2 regions of the Rhizobium phaseoli genome follow, and region 2 is predicted to be linked to the other one. Evidence: riboswitches for the same ligand, from Rfam matches in the RefSeq annotation. Region 2 holds a riboswitch; the other holds the start of a gene.
The links. A riboswitch is a leader RNA that binds a small molecule or an ion and turns the genes downstream of it on or off. The one in region 2 is predicted to bind thiamine pyrophosphate.

Region 1 (7,395 bases), on a different replicon from region 2:
GAATTTTCGATTGGCGAATTTCGATTTGGATTGGCCGATTTGGGTCGGCGGATTAAAGGTCTTTGCGAAGTCTCGGGTCGAGCATGTCCCTGAGGCCGTCGCCGACCATCTGCAGCGACAGCACCGAAAGGATGATGGCGACACCGGGAAACAGCGTCATCCAGTCGGCCTGGCCGATATATTGCCGGCCGCCGGCGATCATCGTTCCCCAGGTCGGAATCTCCGGGCTGACGCCGAGACCGAGGAAGGAGAGGCCGGCTTCGGCCAGCATGGCGCTGGCGAAGAGGAAGGTGGCCTGCACCAGGATCGGCGACAGCAGGTTGCGCAGCACATGCCGGGTCATGATGTGGAAGGTGGAAATGCCGAGCGCCTTGGCTGCCTCGACATAGGGCAGCTCGCGAATAACCAGCGTCGACGCGCGGACGATGCGGGCAAGACGCGGGGAATAGACGATCGACAGCGCGATGATGACCGTCGTCAATGACGGGCCGAGGGCAGCGACGAGGGCGATCGCCAGCAGAATATCCGGGAACGCCATCATCGCGTCGATCAGCCGGGCAATCGGCGCATCGAGCTTCTGGAAAAAGCCGGCGAGCAGGCCGAGCGTCACGCCGATCACCGCAGACAGGCTGACGACCGCCGCCCCGACCCGCAGCGACAGGCGGCCGGCAAAGATCGTCCGCGAGAAGACGTCGCGGCCGAACTCGTCGGTGCCGAAGAAGAAAGTGCCACTCGGCGGCTTCAGCCGGTTGACGATCGAAAGCTTGGACGGCGAATAGGGCGCGACAACGGGCGCGAAGACCGCCAGCAGCACGAAGATCGCCAGGATCAGCAGGCCGAAGGCCACCGTCTTGCGCTTCAGCAGGCGGCGGAGGAATTTGCTGCCCTCGCTCTCGGCGGGCTTGATTGCGATATCGGCCATCAGTAGCGCACCCTCGGGTCGACCAGCAGATAGAGCATGTCGATCGCAAAATTGATCAGCACGTAGAGGGCGGCGATGACGAGCAGCGCCCCCTGGATGACGGGATAATCGCGGCGCAGTACGGCCGAAACGACGAGATTGCCGACGCCCGGCAGGCCGAAGACGGTCTCGGTGACGACGGCGCCCGAAATCAGCACCGCCGCCGTCAGGCCGAGCACCGTCAGAATCGGGATCAGCGCATTCTTCAGCGCGTGCTTGAGGATGACCTTGCGCTCGACCAGCCCCTTGGCGCGCGCCGTGCGGATATAATCATCGCCGAGCACGTCGAGCATCGAGGCGCGGGTGAAACGCAGGATCAGCGCCGAGGAGACGATGCCGAGCGCAAAGGCCGGCAGCGTCAGATGATACATACGGTCGGCGAAGGTCGAGCCCGGCCCGGCATAGCCCGAGACCGGGAAGAGGCTGAGCCTGACGGCGAAGAACTGCATCAGGATGAGGCCGAGCCAGAAGCTTGGAATGCTGGCGGCAAACATGGCGAGCGTCGTTGCCGCCTGATCGACGAAGGAGCCCCGCCGATAGGCGGCATAGATGCCGATCGGCAGCGCGATGACGCTGGCGATGGCAAGCGAAAACAGCGTCAGGAAGAAGGTCGGCTCGGCCCGGTCGAGCAGTGCCGAGGTGACCGGCATGTTGAGGAAGATCGACTGGCCGAGATCGCCCTTCAGCAGCTGGCCGATATAATAGACATATTGCAGGCCGAGCGACTGATCGAGGCCGAGCCTGCTTCTGAGATCAGCAATATCCTGCGGCGTCGCATCCGGCCCGAGCATGACGGCGGCCGGATCACCCGGCGTCACACGCACGATGACGAAGACGATCGTGACGACGAGAAACATCACGACGATCATGCCGAACAGGCGCTGGAGGATGTAGCGGATCATCCGACTCTTGCTCCTAGGCTCGGTTCATGTGGCACTGTAGTGGAACTTACCGCTCCGCCCTCATTCCTGTGCTTGTCACAGGAATCCAGCCACGGCGCGTCTGCGCCGTGATTGACTTTTATCCGTTCAAGAAGTCCTCCGCGCCCAAGGACTTGGGCGCGCTGGATTCCTGTGACGAGCACAGGAATGAGGGAGCGAGTAGCGACCACCGAAATCACTCCATCACTTCTTGATCGAAGCGTTCCAGAAATACGGCCACGGGGCCGGATCGACGCCGTCGAGCTTGACCGATTTCGCCGAGACGGCGTTGAAATCGCCGATCTTCATGAACGGCGCGTCCGTATAAATGGCCTTCTGGACATTGGCCCAGAGCGCCACCCGCTTCTTCGGATCGACTTCAGCGGTGAAGGCATCGACGGCGGCCTTGCGGGCCGGCGTGTCCCACCAGCCGGGCGAGCTGGTCGAGAGCGAGCCGATCAAGGCCGGCTCCGGCAGGAAGGGGCTGTGGGTGATGTAGATATCCCAGAGTTTCGGATCGGTGCGGCGCTGCGTCAGCGTCGCCCAGTCCACCACCTGCATATCGACGGTGAAGCCGGCAAGCTTCAGATATTCGGCGGCCACCTGCGCCATCTTGTAGTGGAATTCGTACTGGCGGCTGGTCAGGATACGGATCGGCTCGCCATTATAACCGGCCTTCTTGGCGGTCGCCGCCGCCCCTTCCGGATCGGCGACATTATAGGCGCCTTCGACGCCGGCATCGGTCGACCAGGAGAAGGTCTTCGGGTAGATGGCGCCGTCAAGCGCATAAAAATCCTTGCTGCCGAAAGCGGCGGCCAGCATGTCTTCCATGCTGAGCGCCTGGCGGATCGCCTTGCGAACCTCGACATTCCCGGCGACACCTTCCTTCGTGTTGAAGACGAAAACAGGATAGCCGAAGGGCTTCAGCATGACCGGCTGCGAGGCCGTCGAGCCCTTCAGCTTGTCGTAGGATTCGACTGGGATCGAATCGACATAATCATACTGGCCGGAGATAGCGGCCTCGACGCGGGTGTTCGGATCCGGCACCGGCACGAAGCGGATTTCGTCGAGATATTGATGGCGGGCGCCGCCATAACCATTGCTGTCGCCTTCGCGCGACTTGTATCCGTCGAAGCGAACGAGCTGGATATATTGATCGGCCTTGCGCTCCTTCAGCATATAGGGGCCGGTGCCGATGAACTCCTTCATCGGTTCGTCCTGCTTTTCCGACGGGATGATGATCGCCGCCGAATTGTTGAAGGCGAGCAGCGAGGTCAGCGGCGCATAGGGCTGCTTCAGCGTGATGGTCACGGTCGCGGGATCTGCGGCAGCGATCTTGTCGATGAATCCGGCCACCTGCTTGCCGCGCGAGGCGATCTTCATCCAGCGGTTCAGCGAGGCGACGACATCATCCGAGGTCATATCGCTATTGTCGTGGAACTTGATGCCGGTCCGGAGCTTGATCGTATAGGTTTTGCCGTCGGCGCTAATCTCGGGCAGGCTTTCGGCCAGAAGCGGCGTGACATTCCAGCTCTTGTCGAAGGTGTAGAGCGTTTCGAAAATGTGCTGGGTGACGATGCCGACGAGATCGGCCGTCGACGACATCGGATCGAGCGTCGGCGGCTCGCCGATCGTCGCGACATTGATGACGCCGCCTTTTTCCGCAGCAAGCAGGGTCGAAGGCAGGGCGACGAGCGCAGTGCCGAGCAGGAATGCGACAAGCGTTTTCATGTGAGGGCTCCCGAGTTAAGTTCCACAATTATGTAATTCATATTTTTGTAAGAGAATAAGAGATGACGTGATCGTGTCAAGCGCAAGCCGTGGATTATGTCGTGAGACGAGGGTCGCAGCGGCGGAAATGGCATCGAACCGCAAGTGCGGCTGGCCGCCTGCGTGAAGCTCGCGCATTATGCGGCCGCGAAGAATCGGCAGCGCCACGGCTTCAATAGAGCGAGGATGGGATGAACATCGATTTCAACGACGGAAAGTGGCTGAACGAACCGGAAAGCTGGCACGCCGACGCAACCGGCCTGACGCTGACAACAGGCGAAAAGACCGATTTCTGGCGGGAGACCTATTACGGCTTCACCCGCGACAGCGGCCACTTCCTCGCTTTCCCCACCGCCGAGAGCTTCACCGCCCAGATCCGCATCCAGGGCGAGTTCCGCACCCTCTACGACCAGGCCGGCCTGATGGTGCGCCTCGACGAAAACCGCTGGGTCAAAACTGGCGTCGAATTCACCGACGGCGAAGCCTTCCTCAGCACCGTCGTCACCGACGGCCAATCCGACTGGTCGGTGTCGCAGCCGTTCAGGCAACTCGAGGACTTCCACATCCGCGTCACCGTCGCAGGCGGCGCCCTTCGTATCCAGGCCTCCCGCGACGGCAACCGCTGGCCACTGCTGCGGCTAGCGCCCTTCCCGGTTGCCGACCGATACGAGGTCGGCCCGACCGCCTGTACACCGGAGAGGAGTGGATTGACGGTGCGGTTTTCGGAGTTTTCAATCGGGCCCGCGATTGCGACGGATCTGCATGATTTGAGTTGAGGAGCGCTGTGATGCGTTCAACCAGTTTTGTCGGAGGGAACACGGAATGTCATTTTCGGGATGACAGCCGCGCCCTTCTCTGCGAAAAAGGGCGTGATGAGAGACAGGGGCGTTCGTCGACAGACGGGCTGAGAAGAACCCTTCGAACCTGAACCGGATAATGCCGGCGGAGGGAGTCGCTCGGGGATCGCCGTAGACGCCGCCCCGCGCCTGCCCCGCCTGAAAGGGGCGCTATGCAGAGCAAGACCACTTCGGGAGCCATGCTGGAGGCGATGCGCGAAAAGCCGCCGCTCGTCCACTGCATCACCAATTATGTCGCCATGAACATCGCGGCCAACGTCCTGCTGGCATCCGGCGCTTCGCCCGCCATGGTGCATGCGCCTGAGGAAGCCGGCGAATTCGCTGGCATCGCGAGCGCGCTGACCGTCAATATCGGCACGCTGTCGACGCAATGGCTAGACGGCATGCGGGCGGCGGCGAAGGCGGCTGCCTCATCCGGAAAACCCTGGGTGCTCGATCCGGTGGCGCATTATGCGACGGCCTTTCGCCGCCAGGCGGTTGCCGATCTGCTGGCGCTCAAGCCCACGATCATCCGCGGCAATGCCTCCGAGATCATCGCTCTTGCCGGGGGGGAGAGCCGCGGCCAGGGCGTCGACAGCCGCGATCCGGTCGAGCAGGCGGAGGATTCGGCCCGTCGGCTCGCGGAGCGGCAGCAGGCAATCGTCGCCGTCACCGGCGCCGTCGATTTCGTGACCGATGGTAACAGGGCGGTGCGCATCAAGGGCGGATCGGTGCTGATGCCGCAGGTCACTGCCCTCGGCTGCGCGCTCACCTGCCTTGTCGGCGCCTTTGCCGCCACCGCGCCCGAGGATCTGTTCGGCGCGACCGTCGCAGCGCTCGCGACCTTTGCCGTCGCCGGCGAAGATGCCGCGCTCGGGGCGGCCGGCCCCGGCTCGTTCGCCTGGCGCTTCCTCGATGCGCTGGCCGCGCTCGACGGCGAAGCGCTGGATGCGAGAGCCAGGGTATCGATCGCATGAAGGCTTTCGACCTTTCGCTCTACCTCGTCCTCGATCCGGATCTCTGCGCCCGGATCGGCATGGTCGAGACCGCCCGCCTCGCCGTTGCCGGCGGCGCGACGATGGTGCAGCTGCGCGACAAACAGGCGGGGACAGCACGCATGATCGAGACCGGCCGCGCCTTGAAGCAGGCGCTCGGTGGCACCGGCGCCCGCCTCATCGTCAATGATGACGTCGAGGCGGCCATCGCCATCAGCGCCGATGGCTTGCATATCGGCCAGGAGGACATGGATGCGCGCACGGCTCGGGGGTTGATCGGCCCCGACATGATCCTCGGCCTCTCGGTCGAGACCGAGGCGCTCGCGGCTGCCGTCGATCGCGATCTCGTCGATTATACCGGCGTCGGCCCGGTCTTTGCGACGCCGACCAAGGCCGACCACAAGCAGCCGATCGGCTTTGACGGTCTTGCCAGGCTGGTGCAGGTCTCGCCGGTGCCCTCCGTCGCCATCGGCGGGTTGAAAGCGGAGCATGTGGCCGACGTGTTTGCCGCCGGCGCCAAGGGGCTTGCCGTCGTCTCCGCCGTCTGCGGTACGCCGGATCCGGCGGCGGCCACCCGCCGCATCGCCGCAGAAATTCGAAAGGTCCCGGCATGATCCGCAACGTCCTCTCTATCGCCGGCTCCGATCCGTCCGGCGGCGCCGGCATCCAGGCCGACCTCAAGGCCTTTTCAGCCCGCGGCGTCTATGGCATGGCGGTGCTAACCGCGCTGACGGCGCAGAACACGCAAGGGGTCACCGGCGTGCATCTGGTGCCGCCGCAATTCGTTGCCGACCAGATCGATGCCGTCTTTGCCGATGTGCGCGTCGATGCCGTGAAGATCGGCATGATTGCCAATGCCGGCATCGCCGAAGCCGTCGCCGCCGCCCTTTCCGCAGCTCTGGCCGCAGCAACCGCCAAAGGACGCAGCATTCCCGTCGTCCTCGATCCGGTGATGATCGCCAAAGGCGGTGCCGCCCTGCTCGCGCCCGAAGCGGTCGACGTGCTGACGCTGCGGCTGCTGCCGCTCGCCACGATGCTGACCCCGAACCTGCCGGAGGCCGCCGCGCTGCTGCACCAGCCGGTCGCGACGAACCGGGTAGAGATGGCAGCGCAGGCCGAACGGCTGCGCGCCCTCGGCCCGGCCGCCGTGCTGGTCAAAGGCGGTCATCTCGACAGCGACGACAGCCCCGACGTGCTCGCCGCCGCCGACGGGCTGCATTGGTTCGAAGCCCAGCGGGTGCCGACGAAGAACACCCACGGCACCGGCTGCACACTCTCCAGCGCGCTGGCGGCCGAGCTTGCCAAGGGCGCTTCGGCGCGGCAGGCGGTCGCCATCGCCAAGGATTATCTTGCCGGCGCGGTCGCGGCGGCCGGACGCCTCACCGTCGGCTCAGGCCATGGCCCGGTGCAGCACTTTCATGCGCTCTGGAAAGACGGCGCATAAGTACTGAAATCGACGAACAGTCTCCATCGAACGGCCCGGTCTCCCCGGGCCGTTTTCGCCTGTGCCGGCCGCCCTGCGTAGCGAGCGCAGCCAGCGCGGCTGAATCACTGGCGCCGATTGAAAAACCCTGTTGACAAGCCCGGCGAGATGGCCAAGTCTATAACATAAGAGGGGTATATATTCCGTAACAACGGAATAACAGGAGGAATGTCGGGTGCCGGACCTGCTTGTGAGCCTTTACTCCACGCAGCTCGCCGAGCTGAAACAGAGAGCGGACAGCGTCGGCGCCTCCATCCGCCCGGCCCTCCCCCCGGAACTGCATCTCGTCGTCACCTGGGTTCGCGAACGGTTCAGCGAGAACTGGGCAAGCGAGGTCTTGGTCGCTTTCTCCCGCCAGCCCGTCGCCTGCCTGATCGCCATCGAAGGCCGTGAGCTGCTCGGCTTTGCCTGCTACGACACGACGGCGCGC
Region 2 (7,395 bases):
ATCGCGATCAGCACCTGCCGACTGGCGTCGCTCACGAGATCGGCCAGCTCGGCGTTGCGAAGCGCCAGCGACCGTAGCGGAGAGTCGAGATGGAGATCGGCAGTGTGGACGAAACGATAAGCCATGAATGCAGAAATCGCGTTGCGACAGAATGATGAGCCGGTGCCCTCGGACCGATGAACGCGCGATCGCTGTCACCTGGCCGTGAGGAAGGGAATATGGAGCACGCGTCCAGGGCGCGCGAGCGAAATGGGCCGGCAAACCGGCCCATCCACAATCAATGTTGCTCAATCGGGGCCGGCACCGCAGCCGGTGCACCCTGCGGTCCCAGCCGATCGGCGACCAGCATCGACAGCATCATTTCCACAAGACCATTGGTGGCGCCCTTTTCGCCGCCGCCGACCTGGATCTGCGGCACGAGCGGCAGCCTGCCGTTTTCGATTGCTTCGGCGAAGCGCATCAGGACCTGTGAGTTGAGCTGATAGTCCGGTCCGCCGAAGGCCGCGACCTTCTTCTCTGTCGCCTCGGCTTCCGCCAGGCCGATGGCGCGCACCTTCTGGGCATCTGCCAGACCGGTCGCCTTGATGCGTTCGGCATCAGCAAGCGCGACGGCCTTGATCCGGTCGGCCTCGCCGAGGCCGGCAAGGCGCACCTTCTCGGCCTCTGCCTTGGCGGTCACCTGAATGGTTTCCGCCTGCTGGCGGGTGCGGGCGAGCTGCGCCTTGCCCTCGTTTTCGCTGATCTCGATGGTGAGCGCCGATGTCGTGATCTTGGCCTGCTGCTCGGCAAGCGCCTCCTTCTCGCGCAACGTGCGCTCCTGGATCGCCGCCGCCTCCTGCAATTTGTAAGTCTCAACCTTTTCAACGGCGATCTGACGCTCGCGCAGCTGGATGAGGATCTGCTCTATGCTGTTCTGACCATTATTGGCCCGCGGCGTACCGATCAGCACTTCCTGCAGCTCGAGGCTGTAGGAGCCAAACTTCTCGCGCATTTCATCACCGGATTTGCGCTGGATTTCGCTGCGTTCCTGCAACAGTTCGATCAGCGTCTTGGTCTGGGCGATATTCTTGAAATAAGCCGAGACCATCGGATCGAGCGTCTGTTCGACCAGCCGTTTGATATCCCCGAAACGCTGCACGACGAGGGGCGCCTTCATATAATCGATATGGACGACCACCGAGAGCGGCAGCACCGGCTCGAACGCATCCTTGGTGATCAGCGACACTTCGGAAAGATTCTCGTCGAGCCTGTGCTCGCCGAACTGTTCCTTCGTCCATTTGAGCACGAAGTTGGTGGTCGGCACGATGATGATATTGCCGGCATAGGTGTTGAACGCATATTTGCCCGGCAGCAACGGCGTCGACCAGACACCGCGTGCGCCCGTTTCGACCAGTTCACCGTGGCGATAGGACTGGCCCGAAATATCCGCGCTTCGCCGGCCGGTATAGGAAACGACGACACCCACCGTGCCGACGTCGATGATCGTCTTCTCGACGAGTTCGACGGTCGCAAAGATACGGTTGAGGAAGTAACTGCCGTCGGCAAGCACCTGCAATTGCCGGCCGCGATAACCGCCGGCATTGAGAAACTTCTCCGGATCCTGGAAATTATTGTGGAAGTTCGGGTCCTTCGGATTGTTGGCAACCGTCGGGGCGATGATCTCGCCATCGGGCAGCGCCGGGCCGTCATGGATGGTGACGATGCCGATCAGGTCCTCGGCGTCATGAATGACAACGGGCTCGAAGCCATTCCGCTCGGTGATCAATGTCGACATGTCGGCGAACAGTTTTTGTTCCGACGCGTTCAGGTTGACGGCATAGGTCGACTGCGCCGTCAGCACTATGAACTGCGCTAGATTGATGGCATAGGTGCCCTCGCGCAGGATCTTGCGCTGCGGACCCTTCTGGCCGCCCTTTGTCAGAAAGCCGCGCACATCTTGAAAGTCATCGGCGTCGATGTTCGAAGCAAGCGTCTGGGTCGGCGGCAACGGCTCGCCGTCGCGGGCGAAGACATAGCCGATCTGGCCCTGCGGAATGGTCACGAGATTGGCGCGATGCATCGCATATTGGAACGGCATGAAGAAATGCAGGCCGCCGCGCACGACGTCCGGCTGGAAGCCGGCCTCGCCGTAGAGCGCAATGAAGCCATTGTCGACGGAGCCGCGAAAACTCCACAGCTTTTCGAGAATGCCGAGCCTGTCGTTGGGTATATAGCGGATCACGCCGCTCAACCGGAACAGGGTTGCCAGCGCGATGAGCGTAATGGCGATTCCGATCGCCTTCCATCCCATCGGGCTTAGATATTGCACGGTTTCCATCTTTTTTCTCGCATGGGCGCACGGGTTCGTCCACCCGATGGCCGCCCGGTTGGTGTTGGTTGATAAGACGGGGAGATTGCGCGCCTATGCGCTCGACGCAGCACGCCGTCGCCCGTCAGACGGGCAAAGGAGGCTGTCGCACGTGCATTGCTGCCTGACTTTCCTCAATCGATTGCGATTATAGGAACCATGCGGCAAGGACGTCGAACGTCTGGGCTGCTCATTATCTGGAAAGATGACCGCGCGTCCCCAGTCCCCACCGGAGGACGGCGTGTCGTGAGTGGTCTCACATTGGAGTTGCCTTGAAAGACATAACGCTGGTGAACTTAGCGACAAGACCGATCGATTTAAAGACGCGTAAAGCGAGAATCGGATAAGTACTTCCAGTGATTTTACTATTTCGACTATTCAATCTTGCTGAAATAACCTCGCGCATCTGCTGTTTTTGTACGCAATCTGGGCCGCAGGTTGCTCAGAGATCGGTTGACACCGCCCCTCTAGCGACAGCTGCAGCTCCCTTGGAACGCGAAAGAGCTTCTTGACACAAGGGCCGCGGCGGTCTTTGATGGCGACCATTCACCAGGGGTGTCCCGGCAAGGGGCTGAGATTCTGCTGAACAATACGGCTTTGCCTGTTGTGGCGCGGTGACCCGTTGAACCTGATCCAGTTCATACTGGCGTAGGGACGGTGCGGACGCTGCGGCTGTTGGGCGGATTTTCGCTTAGTCGCGCATGGCGTCTTTCCATCATTCCAACACTGGAACTGGGTCTCCAAACGTCAAACCTTGGAGCCTCATCCATGAATATTGTTGCACCCCAGCTTACTCCTGTCGTCACCACCGGCTCGCTTCCGGCCTCGACCAAGGTGGTCAAACCCGGAACGCTCTATCCGGATCTGCGCGTGCCGATGCGCGAAATCAGCCTTCACCCGACCTCCGGCGAGCCGCCGGTCACGGTCTATGATTCCTCCGGCCCCTATACCGATCCGGCCCATGTGGTTTCCATCGACGCCGGGCTGCCGCGTTTGCGCGAGTCCTGGGTCAGGGCGCGTGGCGACGTTGAAACCTATGAAGGCCGGCTGGTGAAGCCTGAAGACAATGGTTTTGCCACGGGCGAACGGCTGACGCCGGAATTTCCCATTCGCAACACGCCGCTAAAGGCAAAGGCCGGCCGCGCCGTCACCCAGCTCGCCTATGCGCGTGCCGGCATTATAACCCCGGAAATGGAATTTGTCGCGATCCGCGAAAACCTCGGCCGGCAGGCCGCGAAGGAGGCGCTCGCCCGCGACGGCGAGAGCTTCGGCGCTCATGTTCCGGATTTCGTGACGCCCGAATTCGTGCGCCGGGAAGTCGCCGAGGGCAGGGCGATCATCCCGGCCAATATCAACCACCCCGAATCCGAACCGATGATCATCGGCCGGAATTTCCTGGTGAAGATCAACGCCAATATCGGCAATTCGGCCGTCACCTCGTCGATGGCGGAAGAGGTGGAAAAGATGGTCTGGGCGATCCGCTGGGGCGCCGACACCGTCATGGACCTTTCCACCGGTCGCAACATTCACAACATCCGCGAATGGATCATTCGCAACTCGCCGGTTCCGATTGGAACCGTGCCGCTTTACCAGGCGCTCGAGAAGGTCAACGGCATTGCCGAAGATCTGACCTGGGAAGTCTATCGGGATACGCTGATCGAGCAGGCCGAGCAGGGCGTCGATTATTTCACCATCCATGCCGGCGTGCGGCTGGCCTATATTCCGCTCACTGTCAATCGCGTCACCGGCATCGTCTCACGCGGCGGCTCGATCATGGCCAAGTGGTGTTTGCATCATCACAAGGAGAGTTTCCTCTACGAGCATTTCGAGGAAATCTGCGACATCTGCCGTGCCTATGACGTCTCCTTCTCGCTCGGCGACGGTTTGCGGCCGGGGTCGATCGCGGATGCCAATGACGCAGCGCAATTTGCCGAGCTCGAAACCCTCGGCGAACTGACGAAGATCGCCTGGGCGAAGGACTGCCAGGTGATGATCGAAGGCCCCGGCCATGTGCCGATGCACAAGATCAAAGAGAATATGGATAAGCAGCTCAAGGTCTGCGGCGAAGCCCCCTTCTATACGCTCGGACCGCTGACGACCGACATCGCGCCGGGCTATGATCACATCACCTCCGGCATCGGCGCCGCCATGATCGGCTGGTTCGGCACGGCGATGCTTTGCTACGTCACGCCGAAGGAGCATCTGGGGCTACCCGACCGCAGCGATGTCAAGACCGGCGTGATTACCTACAAGATCGCCGCCCATGCCGCCGATCTTGCCAAGGGACATCCGGCCGCCCGCATTCGCGACGATGCGCTGTCGCGGGCGCGCTTCGAATTCCGTTGGGAGGATCAGTTCAACCTCTCCCTCGACCCGGATACGGCGCGTTCCTTCCACGACGAGACCCTCCCGAAGGAGGCGCACAAGGTGGCGCATTTCTGTTCGATGTGCGGCCCGAAATTCTGCTCCATGCGAATTTCCCACGACATTCGCGCCGAAGCCCAGAAAGAGGGATTGGAAGCCATGGCGGCCAAGTACCGCGATGGCGGCGATCTCTACATGCCGGTCGCAGAGGTCGCGAAAACGCCCGCCGGAGAATGACCATGCGCGTTCTCGTCAAAGGGGCCGGCGTTGCCGGCCTCACCGTGGCCTGGCAGCTCTATCGCCACGGCTTCCGCGTCACACTTGCGGAGCAGGCCGACAAGGTCGGCGCTGGTGCCTCCGGCTTTGCCGGCGGCATGCTGGCGCCGTGGTGCGAACGGGAGAGCGCGGAGGAGCCGGTGCTGACGCTCGGTCGCCTTGCCGCCGATTGGTGGGAGGCGGCATTGCCCGGTCATGTCAAACGCCGGGGAACGCTTGTCGTGGCGGGCGGCCGTGATGCCGGCGAACTGGAGCGCTTTTCCCGTCGAACAAGTGGATGGGAATGGCTGGACGAGCAGGCGATCGCGGCGCTGGAGCCTGACCTTGCCGGCCGTTTCCGCCGCGCGTTGTTCTTCCGGCAGGAGGCGCATCTGGATCCGCGACAAGCACTCTCGGGACTGGCTGCAGCCCTTGAGGAAGCACGCATGCATCTCCTCTTTGGCTCCCCGGGCAAAGCAGACATTGATCATGACCGGGTGATCGACTGCACCGGTGCGGCCCAGATCGGCCGGCTGCCGGGATTGCGCGGTGTTCGAGGCGAGATGCTCTGCATCGAAACAGGCGAGGTCTGTCTCTCCCGCCCCATCCGCCTGCTGCATCCACGCCACCCGATCTACATCGTGCCGCGCGACAAAAACCGCTTCATGCTCGGGGCGACGATGATCGAAAGCGACGATGCCGGCCCGATTACCGCGCGTTCGCTGATGGAGTTGTTGAACGCCGCCTATGCGATGCATCCCGCCTTCGGCGAGGCCCGAGTTACGGAAACCGGCGCAGGCGTGCGCCCTGCTTATCCCGACAATCTGCCGCGTGTGACACAGGAAGGATCCACCCTCCATGTCAACGGCCTCTACCGCCACGGCTTTCTGCTGGCGCCGGCGATGGCCGGAGAGGTGGCGCGGCGTCTTCTCACAGAACAAGGACCACAGGAAAGGAGGGCGTCATGACCTTCATCATCAATGGCGAGGAACAGGAGGTCACGGCCGCGACGCTCGCAGACCTGCTTCTGGCTCTCGATTACGAGGGCGGGTGGCTCGCAACCGCGGTTAACGGCGAACTGGTGCACCGCGAGGACCGCGCCGATTTCAGGCTCGGCCAAGGCGACCGCATCGAAATTCTCTCACCGATGCAAGGAGGCTGAGATGCTGAAACTTTATGATGTTGAAGTCCACTCCCGGCTGCTGCTCGGCACCGCGCGCTATCCGTCTCCCGCCGTCCTTGCGGAAGCGGTGAGACGCTCGAAGACGGAAATTGTCACCGTCTCGCTGCGGCGCGAGGCCGCCGGCGGCAAGGCGGGCGGCGCCTTCTTCGAGCTGATCCGCGAGCTCGGCGTGCGCGTGCTGCCGAATACGGCCGGCTGCCACAGCGTGCAGGAGGCTGTGCTGACAGCGAAGATGGCGCGCGACGTTTTCCGCACCGACTGGATCAAGCTCGAAGTGATCGGCCATCACGATACGCTGCAGCCCGATGTCTTCGGCCTTGTCGAAGCGGCACGCATCCTGACCGGGGAGGGCTTCCAGGTCTTCCCCTATACGACCGACGATCTTGTCGTCGCCGAAAAGCTGCTGGATGCCGGCTGCCGCGTCCTGATGCCCTGGTGCGCGCCGATCGGCTCCGCCATGGGACCGGTGAACCCGATGGCGTTGCGGGCGTTTCGAGCACATTTTCCTGACGTGCCGCTCATCGTCGATGCCGGCATCGGCCGTCCGTCTCATGCCGCCGCGGTGATGGAATACGGTTATGACGCCGTTCTTCTCAACACCGCCGTTGCCGGCGCGGACGATCCCGCCGCCATGGCCGAAGCCTTCGCGCTTGCCGTCGATGCCGGTCGTCTCGCGCATGGCGCCGTACCGCTGGAGCCGCGCGACATGGCCGTTCCTTCCACTCCCGTCATCGGAAAGGCGGTCTTCTCATGAAGCTCGATCCCTTCTATCTCATCGTCGACAGTGCCGAATGGATTGAGCGTCTCGTGCCGCTCGGCGTCAAGCTCGTCCAGCTACGCATCAAAGACCGGCCGGGGCCGGTGCTTCGTGAGGAGATCCGGCGTTCGAAGGCCGCCTGCGCGGCAGCGGCCTGCCAATTGATCATCAACGATTACTGGAAGCTGGCGATCGATGAGGGATGCGATTTCATCCATCTCGGGCAGGAGGATCTGGCCGCCGCCGATCTGAATGCGATCCGCCGTGCCGGCCTGAAGCTCGGCCTTTCCACCCACGATCCATCAGAACTGGAAACCGCGCTGGCCGCCGCGCCGGACTACGTTGCCCTTGGGCCGGTGTGGCCCACGATCCTCAAAGAAATGAAATGGGCGCCGCAAGGCGTCGAACGCCTTGCGGATTGGCGGCGACGTGTCGGGCCGATGCCGCTTGTTGCCATTGGCGGGATCAGCGCCGAACGCGCGCCGCTGG

Region 1: linked by a shared signal. The riboswitch ahead of thiM (hydroxyethylthiazole kinase) and the one ahead of thiC (phosphomethylpyrimidine synthase ThiC) in region 2 are both predicted to bind thiamine pyrophosphate.

Annotation. Positions count from the first base shown of each region.
Region 1 covers NZ_CP013534.1:277,902-285,296, reverse strand. The annotation lists gene AMC88_RS24675 (ABC transporter permease) at 53-922, opposite strand; gene AMC88_RS24670 (ABC transporter permease) at 922-1,863, opposite strand; gene AMC88_RS24665 (ABC transporter substrate-binding protein) at 2,086-3,612, opposite strand; gene AMC88_RS24660 (DUF1349 domain-containing protein) at 3,843-4,427, shown strand; TPP riboswitch at 4,523-4,619, shown strand; gene thiM (hydroxyethylthiazole kinase) at 4,661-5,464, shown strand; gene thiE (thiamine phosphate synthase) at 5,461-6,096, shown strand; gene thiD (bifunctional hydroxymethylpyrimidine kinase/phosphomethylpyrimidine kinase) at 6,093-6,926, shown strand; gene AMC88_RS24640 (GNAT family N-acetyltransferase) at 7,141-7,395, shown strand, end outside.
Region 2 covers NZ_CP013536.1:648,086-655,480, reverse strand. The annotation lists gene AMC88_RS30160 (metallophosphoesterase family protein) at 1-125, opposite strand, end outside; gene AMC88_RS30155 (SPFH domain-containing protein) at 278-2,317, opposite strand; TPP riboswitch at 2,889-3,020, shown strand; gene thiC (phosphomethylpyrimidine synthase ThiC) at 3,116-4,948, shown strand; gene thiO (glycine oxidase ThiO) at 4,951-5,934, shown strand; gene thiS (sulfur carrier protein ThiS) at 5,931-6,128, shown strand; gene AMC88_RS30135 (thiazole synthase) at 6,130-6,903, shown strand; gene AMC88_RS30130 (thiamine phosphate synthase) at 6,900-7,395, shown strand, end outside.